3 regions of the Marinomonas sp. ATLA20 genome follow, and region 1 is predicted to be linked to each of the others. Evidence: predicted binding sites of a transcription regulator. Region 1 holds the regulator's gene; each other region holds the start of a gene.
What was found. Region 1 encodes LexA, which represses DNA repair genes until DNA is damaged. Its sites were predicted from a motif close to TACTGTNTANNTANACAGTA; they were not measured.
Positions count from the first base shown of each region.

Region 1 (4,071 bases):
GCCAAGCCTTGTTGCGCATATTGGATAAAGTTAACAATACTTTGTATTTGCTGTGGGATTTTTAACAAAAGCTGGCCAGTCAAACTGACATCATCGGTTAACTCCTGCTTCAAATTAACTAGATTTTTCTCCAGTTGACGTAACCAAGTAATACTTTGTTGTAAACGAACTTCATGACGGAAATGTCCAATAGCCTTATCAGGAAGATGATGCCCCTCATCAAAAACGTAGATAGTTTCTTTTGGTGGGGTAAGAATCGCACCACCACCCAATGACAAGTCTGCCAACACCAAATCATGGTTAGCTACAATCACATCCGCGACTTCAATCTCAGCGCGCGCTTTAAAAAACGGACAAGCGGAATAATTAGCGCAATTTCGATTAGTACACTGCTGATGATCGGTTGTTAAACGTCGCCAATCCTGGTCTCGAACAATGCCAGACCAGTTATCTTTATCACCATCCCATTCACCTTTTGACAAAGCGGCATCCATTTCTTGATACAGAACAGTATTAACGTCATCTGAGTGAAGGTGCTGTTCAAATAGGCCCGCAAACATATCCTCCATGGCCAGCTCTTCTGATCCTAAAAAACCTTCGAGGTTATTCAAGCAAAGATAGCGGCCTCGGCCTTTAGCAAGCGTGTACTTGAACGAGAGTTCAGTATGCTCAAGCAAGTCTGGTAATTCTTTATGTAAAATCTGCTCTTGGAGTGCAACTGTCGCAGTAGAAATAATTAATTTGAGGCCACGTGCCTTAGCAATTGGTATTGCGGCAAGACAATACGACAGGGTCTTACCCGTACCCGTACCCGCCTCAATTACGGCAACATGCTTCTCCTCAAGCCGTTCGCCTTCAGAACCTTGTCTAATGTTGCCCAAGGTTCGAGCGATTGCACCAATCATCTGGCGCTGTCCAGCCCTTGGTTTATGGGACTTCGCATCCAAAGATGCTCGGTATGCAAGTTGAATCTGTTTTTTTAGTTCGTCTGAAAGCATTTATATCATTGAGTATAGTTAGGAATGCTGTATATAATAACAGTAACTGTATAAACAACCAGATAACCTATGATTAAATTAACCAAAAGACAATCTGACGTACTAGAAACCATTCGCGAATTTATAAGTGAAACAGGTTTTCCACCGACTAGAGCAGAAATAGCACGCCGGCTTGGGTTTAAATCCCCAAATGCAGCCGAAGAGCACCTAAAAGCCCTATGCAAAAAAGGCGCTATAGAGATGCTTTCTGGCGCATCTAGAGGAATACGCTTAGTCGATCGCGCATCAAATGATGAGCCCGTTGACGACCTTGGCTTACCTGTCATAGGCAAAGTCGCTGCAGGTTACCCTATTTTGGCTCAGGAAAACATTGCTTCGCATGTAAACATTCCAGCGAGTATGTTTTCTCCGCAAGCGGATTACTTCTTGTCTGTATCAGGCACTAGCATGAAAGACATTGGCATAATGGAAGGTGATCTCTTAGCCGTTCACAAAACCACCACCGTGCGCAATGGACAAATTGTCGTTGCTCGTATTGGTGACGAAGTAACCGTTAAGCGTTTCGAGCAGAAAGGCAGTATCGTTAGGCTCATTCCTGAAAACGAAGAGTTCAGCGACATCCTTGTTGACCTTGAAAGCGAAGAGTTTGCAATTGAAGGCCTATCGGTAGGTGTCATTCGCCAAGGACTTTGAATACTCCCATTCGCTTCAACACTAGATAAATAAAAAAGCGAAGCTTATGCTTCGCTTTTTTATTTGAGCCTATATTGCGTCCATCAGTTTCATTACAGCTGATTTAGGGTCGCTTATTCAGTGCAAAATTTTAGGACGAAAATCTTCATCATCAAGATATTCCGAGTCATCGTCAAAAAACGAATCATCCGAATAAACAAAATCAATGCCTGCATGAAACATACATTTCGCTAATTCAAAATAACGATCCTTTAGATAAGACCGAGTATCATCTGATATTTGCAATGTTGCTAATGGAACGGTTTCCTCACCATCTTCACTGGCTGGACGCAGCACGATATCGCCGTTATCTAGCTCAACAATTTCTAGGTAGGATTCTTTCATATTTAATACTCTGATGACTCTTCTCTAAAACGTAATACTAATTCAACCAACTTGGCTAAATATAAACTCACGGAAGCTCCCGCATCACTTCCACGCCCTATCAGGTTGTCGCTTTGAACCGCTGATGATATAGACGCACGACACTCGAACTGAACCAAATACGCCTGATCTAATTGGTAGCACCAAGAATTACTATGTGCTAGCAAATCAGCCAACTCAGCCAATACAGGAACAACGATTTGCTTGTTTTCAGACTCTGCCAGCAGCTTAGCAACGTCCAAGGATCCAGATAAAGAATAAGCAGCGGTTACTTCTTTTAACAAGCCGTTAAGAGCACTTCTCAACTGGAAAATAGCCGAGCTTTCTAGCCCGACTTTCAACCACACTTCATCAGTGTCTTGACTCTGCTTAATAAAACGCCTTGCCGTGTCCAGTTTTTGATTGGTTACGCTGGCTAAACTAGCACCACTCATTTTTTCTTACCTTCCTCAACAACCCATTTAGAACCAACATAAAATGCTTTCCAGCCTGTTGGTTTACCCTCATCGTTCTCCGTCATGACGTATTGCTCTTTCGTCTTACGGCTATAACGAATGATGGCTGGACGACCTTCGGAATCCTTTACTGGTGCTTTGGCAAAGAAATGGTATTTCGGGTCGATTTGATCCATATAAGGAAGCAGCTCTTTTACCATAGGCGCTCTTGTTTCCCGCTTGCGAGGGAACTGACTAGCAGCAAGGAATAAGCCCGTCGCACCATCACGAAGCACATAGTGATCTTCCACTTTCTGACAAGCAAGGTCAGGCATTGGCACAGGATCCATCTTCGGCGGCGCAGCTTCACCACTTTTCAGCAGCTTACGAGTGTTTTTGCACTCCTCGTTTGTACAGCCAAAGTATTTACCAAAGCGGCCTGTTTTAAGCTGCATTTCTGATTCACATTTATCGCATTCAAGCGTAGGACCGTCATAGCCTTTAATCTTGAAAACACCATGCTCAACTTCATAACCAGAACAAGCTGGGTTGTTACCACACACATGAAGCTTACGGCGCTCATCCATTAAGTAACTGTCCATAGCGGATCCGCAAATCTTACAACGATGTTTATTGATCAGCGCTTTAGACTCGCCTTCTTCATCATCGACCGCTATTGCTTCATCACCACGGGTCAGGTTTATGGTTGCTTTACAACGCTCTTTTGGCGGCAATGCATAACCAGAACAAGACATAAACACACCAGTACTAGCTGTACGAATCTGCATAGGTCTAGAGCATGTCGGGCATTCAATATCCGTTGGAGTCGGCTCATTTGGCATCATACCGCCATCTGGCGATTCCGCTTTAGCAAGCACAGAACTAAAATCTTTATAAAATGCATTAAGCGTTTTAATCCAATCTTTATGACCTTCAGCAATGTCATCTAACTGCTCTTCCATTTGAGCCGTAAAGCTGAAATTCATCAAAGAATTAAAGCTATCAACCAAACGTTCAGTAACAATATCACCCATTTTTTCAGCATAAAAACGACGATTTTCAACACGCACATAGCCACGATCTTGAATCGTAGAAATAATAGATGCGTAAGTTGATGGACGACCAATTCCACGCTTTTCGAGCTCTTTCACCAAACTTGCTTCACTAAAACGCGCTACAGGTTTAGTAAAATGCTGTTCAGGTAGCAACTCTTTAAGATCGAGATATTCACCCTGACCAACATCTGGCAAGATGTTATCTTCGCCTTTTTTAGCGACTGTCTGCATGGCACGAGTGTAACCATCAAAGCGTAAGATACGACCTTTCGCCTTGAATTCGTATTCGCCTGTAGTGACTGTGATAGTCGTCGACGTGTATTCCGCTGGCGTCATTTGACACGCCATAAATTGACTGCGGATCAAGTCGTATAAACGATGAGCGTCTTTTTCCATACCAAGCAAGTCATCAACACGTACATTTACATCAGAAGGTCGAATGGCTTCGTGAGCCTCTTGCGCACCTTC
Region 1 is NZ_JBXUKU010000005.1:205,445-209,515, reverse strand. It holds gene dinG (ATP-dependent DNA helicase DinG) at 1-998, opposite strand, end outside; gene lexA (transcriptional repressor LexA) at 1,068-1,691, shown strand; gene AC2A4J_RS10595 (hypothetical protein) at 1,809-2,075, opposite strand; gene AC2A4J_RS10590 (DUF6586 family protein) at 2,078-2,548, opposite strand; gene topA (type I DNA topoisomerase) at 2,545-4,071, opposite strand, start outside.

Region 2 (4,071 bases), on a different contig from region 1:
TGCTTACGCTCGCCTTGTAATGCGTGGATTGTTACCGCATTTTGATTGTCTTCTGCTGTCGAGAACGTCTGAGATTTCTTAGTAGGAATCGTCGTGTTTTTCTCGATCAATGCCGTCATTACACCACCCATTGTCTCGATACCTAGAGACAGAGGCGTAACGTCTAGAAGAAGCACGTCTTTAACATCACCAGAAAGTACCGCACCTTGAATAGAAGCACCAATTGCAACAGCTTCGTCAGGGTTCACGTCTTTACGTGGCTCTTTACCGAAGAACTCAGTTACTTTCGCTTGTACTAGTGGCATACGAGTCTGACCACCAACCAAGATAACTTCGTCGATATCAGAAGCAGAAAGGTCTGCATCTTTCAATGCTTGACGGCAAGGCTCAAGAGACTTCATCACAAGCTCTTCAACCAAAGACTCCAACTTAGAACGAGTCAATTTAACGTTCAAGTGTTTAGGGCCCGTTGCGTCAGCAGTGATATAAGGCAAGTTAACTTCTGTTTGAGAAGAAGAAGACAACTCAACTTTCGCTTTTTCACCCGCTTCTTTCAAACGTTGTAGCGCTAGTGGATCATTGTGTAGATCGATACCAGACGTTTTCTTGAATTCTGCTGCTAGGTATTCGATTACGCGCATATCGAAATCTTCACCACCTAGGAAAGTATCACCGTTTGTAGACAATACTTCGAATTGCTTTTCGCCATCTACGTCAGCAATTTCTATGATAGAGATATCGAACGTACCACCACCAAGGTCATAAACCGCGATAGTAGAATCACCAGAGCTCTTGTCTAGGCCGTAAGCCAAGGCAGCCGCTGTTGGCTCGTTGATAATACGTTTCACTTCAAGACCTGCAATTTTACCCGCATCTTTTGTAGCTTGGCGCTGAGAATCGTTGAAGTAAGCAGGAACCGTAATAACCGCTTCTGTTACTTTCTCGCCTAGATAGTCTTCTGCTGTCTTCTTCATTTTCTTAAGAACTTCAGCAGAAATTTGTGGTGGTGCTTTTTTGTCGCCTTTTACTTCTACCCAAGCGTCACCGTTGTCCGCAGAAATAATTTTGTAAGGCACCATAGAGATGTCTTTTTGAACCACGTCGTCTTTAAACTTACGACCGATCAAACGCTTAACCGCAAACAAAGTATTTGTTGGGTTTGTTACCGCTTGACGCTTAGCAGATTGACCAACCAGAACTTCACCGTCATCAGAAAATGCGACGATAGAAGGTGTGGTGCGATCGCCTTCAGCGTTTTCAATAACGCGAGCTTTTTCGCCATCCAATACGGCAACACAAGAGTTCGTTGTACCTAAGTCAATACCAATGATTCTACCCATGGTTTGTATCTCCAATAAATTCGTTTATGACGATGATAATTCTGTATTTGGGTACGCTTAAAAGTATTTCAAGCGTCCAGTGTCAAAAAAATGACAGTATTTTTAAGCGGCGCTTGAAACCACAACCATTGCTGGGCGCAATAAGCGGCCATTGATTGTGTAACCCTTCTGCACGACATCCATAACGGTGTTTGCTTCTAGTTCAGGGTTTGGCACCATAGTGATCGCTTGATGCAACTCAGGATTGAACGGTTCGCCGTGTGGATCAACCACTTTCACTTCAAAACGAGCCAATGTCTCAAGCAAATCTTTCAACGTCAGTTCTACACCTTCACGAACAGGGTCAGACTCACCTGTGTCTGGCGCAGAAGTTAAAGCGCGCTCAAGATTGTCCGCCACGTTCACAATAGATTTAGCAAACTTTTCTAAACCAAATTTGTGCGCTTTTTCGACATCTTGTTCTGCACGACGACGTACATTTTGTGCATCTGCATGAGCGCGAAGTGCCGCTTCTTTATACTGAGCGACTTCTTCTAACGCTTTTGCAAGTTCATCATTTTCAGTCACTTCTTCTAAAGTCTCTACTTCAGGCTCTAAAAGTTCTTCTACTGATTCGTTTTGCGTTTCGCTTTTCAAATCTTGCTCCGCGTCTAGATTAGGATTTTTTTGCTGCTCACTCATTCTTCAACTCCAAATAACAGAAACAATTCTTTGTCTGTGCAGGTTATATGGGGACAGCTTTTTACCTTTCAACACTATAGCCGTATTAATTTCATGGGAATTTAATTTACTGACAGTACTTGTCAAAAAACAACCAAGTACTGTATAAATAACCATATAAATATATTCTCTCTTTGGAGCACTCTATGCTGACCAGCATCGCTATTTCCAACTTCGCCATTGTTGAATCCCTAGAACTGGAATTCAAAAAAGGCATGACCGTGATCTCAGGTGAAACAGGAGCAGGCAAATCCATTATGGTGGATGCCTTATCGCTTTGTTTAGGTGATCGTACCGATGCTGCCGTTGTAAGACATGGACAAAAAAAAGCCGATATAAGTGCCAGCTTTGATATACAACATTATCCGCACGTCCATAAATGGCTAGAAGAAAGAGATTTAGAGCACGATCAGCACTGCATCTTACGCCGTGTAATCAGCAAAGAAGGTCGCTCCAAAGCGTACATCAATGGCCGCCCTTGCACGTTAAGTGACCTAAAAGACGTCGGTAGCCAACTGGTCGATATCCACGGACAACACGAGCATCAGTCGTTACTTAAAAAGAACGCCCAAAGACAACAGCTAGATGAATATGGCCGACTAACGGACTTGAGTAAAAAAGTCAGTCTGCAATACTCAACGTGGCGACAACTCAAAGAAGAATTATCAGCTCAGCAAAACCGCTCATCGGAACAAGATGCCAAAATCCAACTTTTGTCTTACCAAGCACAAGAGTTGCAACAGCTTGACCTAAAAGAAGGTGAAATCGAAGCGCTAGAAAACGAACAAGCGTTTTTATCGAACATTGCTGACTCTCAATTTAAAGCCTATCAAGCCAGCGGTATTTTGATTGATAGCGACGAAGGCAATGTCTGCTCTTTATTGCACCAAGCCATTAATAGCGCCAGCCAAATTCGTCCGGCCACCAAAGAACTAGAAAACGCACTAGAAATGATGAATGTGGCATTAATCCAAGCCCAAGAAGCCGCGGACAGCCTGCACCATTACCAAGACACGTTAGAACAAAACCCAGAACGTCTAAGCGATATAGAACAACGTCTTTCTGATATTTACGACACAGCTCGTAAACACAGAACCTTGCCAGAAGGCCTTATCTCCCTTCGTGAAAGTGTCGAAGCGGAATTGAACAGCCTACAAGGCAGTGAAGAAAGCTTAGAGTCACTCAAAGAAAAAGAAGAGCAAGCCTATGAAAAACTCACAGCGCTTGCGACCACATTGACTGAAAAACGCATTATCGCCAAAGACGAATTAGCACAACAAGTCGAAGAGCAGATACATGGATTAGGCATGCCACATGCGCGCTTCTTTATTCAATGCCAACCGCTCAATCAAGTTTCTGCCAATGGTTTTGAAGACATCGAATACATGATCGCATCCAACCCAGGACAACCCGCACAGCCATTGCGCAAAGTTGCCTCAGGCGGTGAATTGTCACGTATTAGTTTAGGCATTCAAGTGGTTACCGCTCATACATCAATTATTCCAACACTGGTATTTGATGAAGTCGACGTGGGTATCAGCGGTGGCATTGCTGAAGTGGTTGGTCGCATGCTGCGCTCTGTAGGCAAACGCGGACAAGTCTTCTGTGTGACTCACTTAGCACAAGTGGCTGCTCAAGGTAATCAACATTTACGAGTCAGCAAACTGGTTGAAGATGAAGCAACGTCTTCTCAGGTCGAACTCCTTAAGGATCAAGATCGCACACAAGAGATTGCACGCCTATTAGGTGGTCTAGAACTCACAGAGCAAACCCTAGCGCACGCACGCGAGATGCTTGGTAACGTCCAACTGCAGTAGCCTCAGCCAGTCATCGAGAAAGAGTAAAAACGAAAAAAGGGCCTAAACTCTGCTATTTAGGCCCTTCTCATTTACATCCTGATGGGATGTAAATGTTTATTTCTTCTTTGGACGCACGTAAAGAATCAAGCTGTGGTCTTCAATATCAAAGCCATGCTCTTCAGCGATTTCATGCTGGCGCTTTTCAATGATTG
Region 2 is NZ_JBXUKU010000002.1:40,724-44,794, reverse strand. It holds gene dnaK (molecular chaperone DnaK) at 1-1,340, opposite strand, end outside; gene grpE (nucleotide exchange factor GrpE) at 1,443-2,021, opposite strand; gene recN (DNA repair protein RecN) at 2,207-3,877, shown strand; gene fur (ferric iron uptake transcriptional regulator) at 3,974-4,071, opposite strand, start outside.
Region 2: a site for LexA is predicted at 2,160-2,179, ahead of recN (DNA repair protein RecN). Genes of this name have one in related genera too.

Region 3 (4,071 bases), on a different contig from region 1:
GTGTAGGTAGCAGGGTTGGATCTTGGCGTCCGACCAATAGGGCTTTGGTCAATGTCTACACACTTGTCGAATAAATCTAGTCCCTCTATACGCTCGTGTGGTGCCGCTTTTAATGTGGTTGCGCCATTGAGTGCCGTTGCAGCAAGAGGATATAGAGTGCCATTTACTAGAGTCGACTTACCAGAACCTGAAACGCCGGTTATACAGGTCATTACTCCAACAGGGATGTTGAGATCAACAGTATTTAAGTTATTGCCTGTTGCGCCTATCAGCTTGAGGAATTGTTTGTCTTTTGCTTGATGGCGAATTGGAGGTATTTCAATTTTACGTTTGCCCGTTAGGAATTGCCCAGTAACGGATTCAGGACAATCCATAATATCCTGAGGTGTGCCACTTGCAATGATTTGACCACCGTGAACACCAGCGCCTGGGCCAATATCGACAACAAAGTCTGCAATACGAATCGCGTCTTCATCATGCTCTACCACAATAACGGTATTTCCCAAATCTCGGAGTCTGGTTAGTGTGGCGATGAGTCGTTCATTATCGCGTTGATGCAGACCAATGGAAGGCTCATCTAGGATGTACATTACGCCTACTAGGCCGGCACCTATTTGGCTAGCAAGTCTGATTCGCTGTGCTTCACCGCCTGATAATGAGTCTGCTTTACGGTCTAAAGTTAGATAGTCCAAGCCTACGTTTACCAAGAAGGTTAAGCGGTCACGAATCTCTTTAAGGATTTTAGAGGCGATTTCACCGCGTGACCCTGGAAGCTCTAGTGTTTCGAAATACTTCAAGCATTCTGCGATTGGATAAGTCACCACTTCTGGAAGCGTTTGCTCAGCAATGAAGACGTTACGAGCGGATCGATTCAATCGAGAGCCATGACAATCTGGACAAGGCTGAATGCTGATGTATTGTGAGAGGTCGTCACGTACGCTGTCCGATTCTGTTTCATGGTAGCGGCGCTGTAGGTTTGGAATAACGCCTTCAAATGAGTGTGAGCGCGTCATTTTATCGCCACGTTCATTGATGTAAATGAAATCTATCTTGTCTTTTCCTGAGCCATGCAGAATTCGCTTTTTAAAGTCACTAGGAATGTCTTTATATTTTGACTCAATGTCGAATCCGTAATGTTTCGCTAGCGCACTCAGTTGTTGATAATAAAAGATGCTACGTCGGCCCCAGCCTCGGATGGCACCTTCAGCAAGTGTGAGTGTCTCGTCTTGAATGATCCGATCTGGATCGAACATCTGATGAGTGCCTAAACCGTCACAAGTCTGACAAGCGCCATTTGGGTTGTTGAACGAAAAAAGTCGAGGCTCTAGTTCGGTTAAGCTGTAGCCACAAACTGGACAGGCAAATTTACTAGAGAAAATATATTCTTCTTTTTCGTCATCCATATTGATGACTTTGGCGATACCATCAGAGAGACCAAGGCAAGTTTCGAAAGACTCTGCCAAGCGCAGTTGGAGGTCAGAACGTACCTTAAAGCGGTCAATGACCACTTCAATAGTATGTTTCTTATTTTTTTCTAATATTGGCGCATCGTCTAGATCAACGACAATGCCATCAATTCTAGCGCGAATAAACCCCTTAGAAAGCAGATCACTAATGGTATGTAAGTGCTCACCTTTTCGATCTTTGACGATAGGGGCTAGCAGCATCATCTTAGTTTCTTCTGGGAGCGATATAACTTTATCGACCATTTGTGATATGGTTTGCGCCTCTAATGGCTCACCATGATCTGGGCAGCGTGGTTGTCCTGCGCGGGCAAATAACAATCGTAGATAATCGTATATTTCTGTTATTGTACCGACTGTTGATCGTGGGTTATGAGAAGTTGATTTTTGCTCGATTGAAATAGCAGGAGAAAGGCCTTCAATGTGGTCTATGTCTGGTTTTTCCATCATGGACAAAAACTGTCTAGCGTATGTCGAAAGGGATTCTACATAGCGACGTTGTCCTTCGGCGTATAAAGTGTCAAAGGCGAGAGAGGATTTACCTGAGCCGGATAGGCCAGTAATCACCACAAGTTTGTCTCTTGGGATGTCTAGGTCCACATTTTTTAAATTGTGTGTGCGGGCCCCGCGTATGGTAATGGTATCCATGAGTCTCCAATGTGAAGTCGATCAACAGATAGAAATCTGTCAGTAAATTAAATAACTGTCTATTTTTACAGTAGTTGAAATGGAGCTTCAACGGTATTTTTTGTAAAATTGACAATCTTTTTTCTTAACCACCTAGTTAAACGGTTGAAACCTCCTTATGGATCTACTTGAACGTCGTTCAGTTCTTGCTTTAGCACTGATCTATTTATTCAGAATGTTGGGCTTGTTTCTTATTATGCCCGTCATTAGTGTGGCAGCTGATGGGCTGACTGGGGCTGATGCCGCGTTAATTGGTACAGCGATCGGTATCTATGGCCTGACTCAAGCGAGCTTGCAGATTCCGATGGGCATGTGGTCGGATAAAATTGGCCGTAAACGTGTCATTGTGATCGGACTGTTGCTGTTTGCTGTAGGGAGTTTGATCTGTGCTAATGCCACTGATATCAATACCTTGATTGTCGGTCGAGCAATTCAGGGTGCTGGTGCTATTGCCAGTACCTTGATGGCGTTATTGAGTGACGTCACAAGAGAGCAAAACCGCACTAAAGCCATGGCGATTGTTGGTATTAGTATTGGCGCCTCGTTTATGTTGTCTTTGGTACTAGGGCCTTGGATTTTTGCTTTAATTGGTCTTTCGGGACTGTTTTATTTGTCTTTTGCATTATCTTTACTGGGCATACTCTTGATCATTTTTGCTGTGCCGAATATTGTCCAGCACACCTTTAAACGTGATACGACCCCGAGCCTTAAGGCTCTTGGTTTGGTGCTGAAAGACTCGAAACTGCGGTTCCTTAATGTCAGTGTTTTATTGTTGCATGCAAGCCTAACGGCGTTGTTTGTCACTGTGCCAAATTTGTTGATTCAGCAATTTGATTTACCCTTGTCAGAGCATAGCTGGCTTTACTTAGCGATCATGGGTTTTGCTTTCGCAGGTATGCTACCATTAGTGATTATTGCTGAGTCAAAAGGCAAGACAAAAGGCGTGTTAATCGCCGTGATGGTTTTGTTAGGTTTAAGCTCAATATTGCTGCAATGGGCTCCGTACCTTTGGGTATTTGGGGTATTGTTGTGGGTCTATTTTGTTGGCTTCAACTCACTAGAAGCTGTACTGCCGTCTCTTATAAGTAAGTTGGCGCCTGTGGGTTATCGTGGTACAGCAATGGGTGTGTTCTCTACCCATCAATTTATGGGATCTTTTTTGGGTGGTGTTGGCGGCGGTTGGTTGCTGCAACATCACGCAAACAGCGGTGTCTTTTGGGTTGTCGGCGTGGTGTTTTTGGCGTGGTCACTTGTTTGTGCTATCCAGCCAGCGCCTCGTTCGTTAAGTAGCCTGGCGTTTAGCCTACCCAATATGACTAATGAAGAAGTAACCAAGTTGGCGGATCAACTTGAGCAAATCCAAGGAGTGGAAGGTATGCAAATTTTTAAAGATGAGCAAACTGCTTATCTGAAGATCGATAAAAAAATATTAGACAAAGAGGCTCTGGTGCGTCTGGCACCGCAAGTGCGTCTTTAAGTAAAACACTATTCTATCTTTTAGTTGGAGAAGAACGTCATGGCACGTGGAATAAACAAAGTAATTTTGATCGGAAACGCAGGCAACGATGCCGAAGTGCGTTTCATGCCATCTGGTGCAGCGGTGGCAAACGTTAACTTGGCAACAACAGAGAGCTGGCGTGATAAGCAAACTGGTCAAATGCAAGAGCGTACAGAATGGCATCGTGTTGCCTTCATGGACCGTGGTAATTTCCGTCTTGGCCAAATTGCAGGCGATTTTATTAAGAAAGGCTCTAAAGTCTACGTAGAAGGTTCATTGCGTACTCGTGAGTGGGAAAAAGACGGCATTAAGCGCTACACAACTGAAATCGTAGCCAACGAAATGCAATTGCTTGACGGGCGTGGCGATAACTCTGGACAGCAAAGTGGTGGTTATGACTCTATGCAAGGTGGTGGCGGTTAC
Region 3 is NZ_JBXUKU010000015.1:21,989-26,059, reverse strand. It holds gene uvrA (excinuclease ABC subunit UvrA) at 1-2,111, opposite strand, end outside; gene AC2A4J_RS18300 (MFS transporter) at 2,269-3,627, shown strand; gene ssb (single-stranded DNA-binding protein) at 3,667-4,071, shown strand, end outside.
Region 3: a site for LexA is predicted at 2,165-2,184, ahead of uvrA (excinuclease ABC subunit UvrA). Genes of this name have one in related genera too.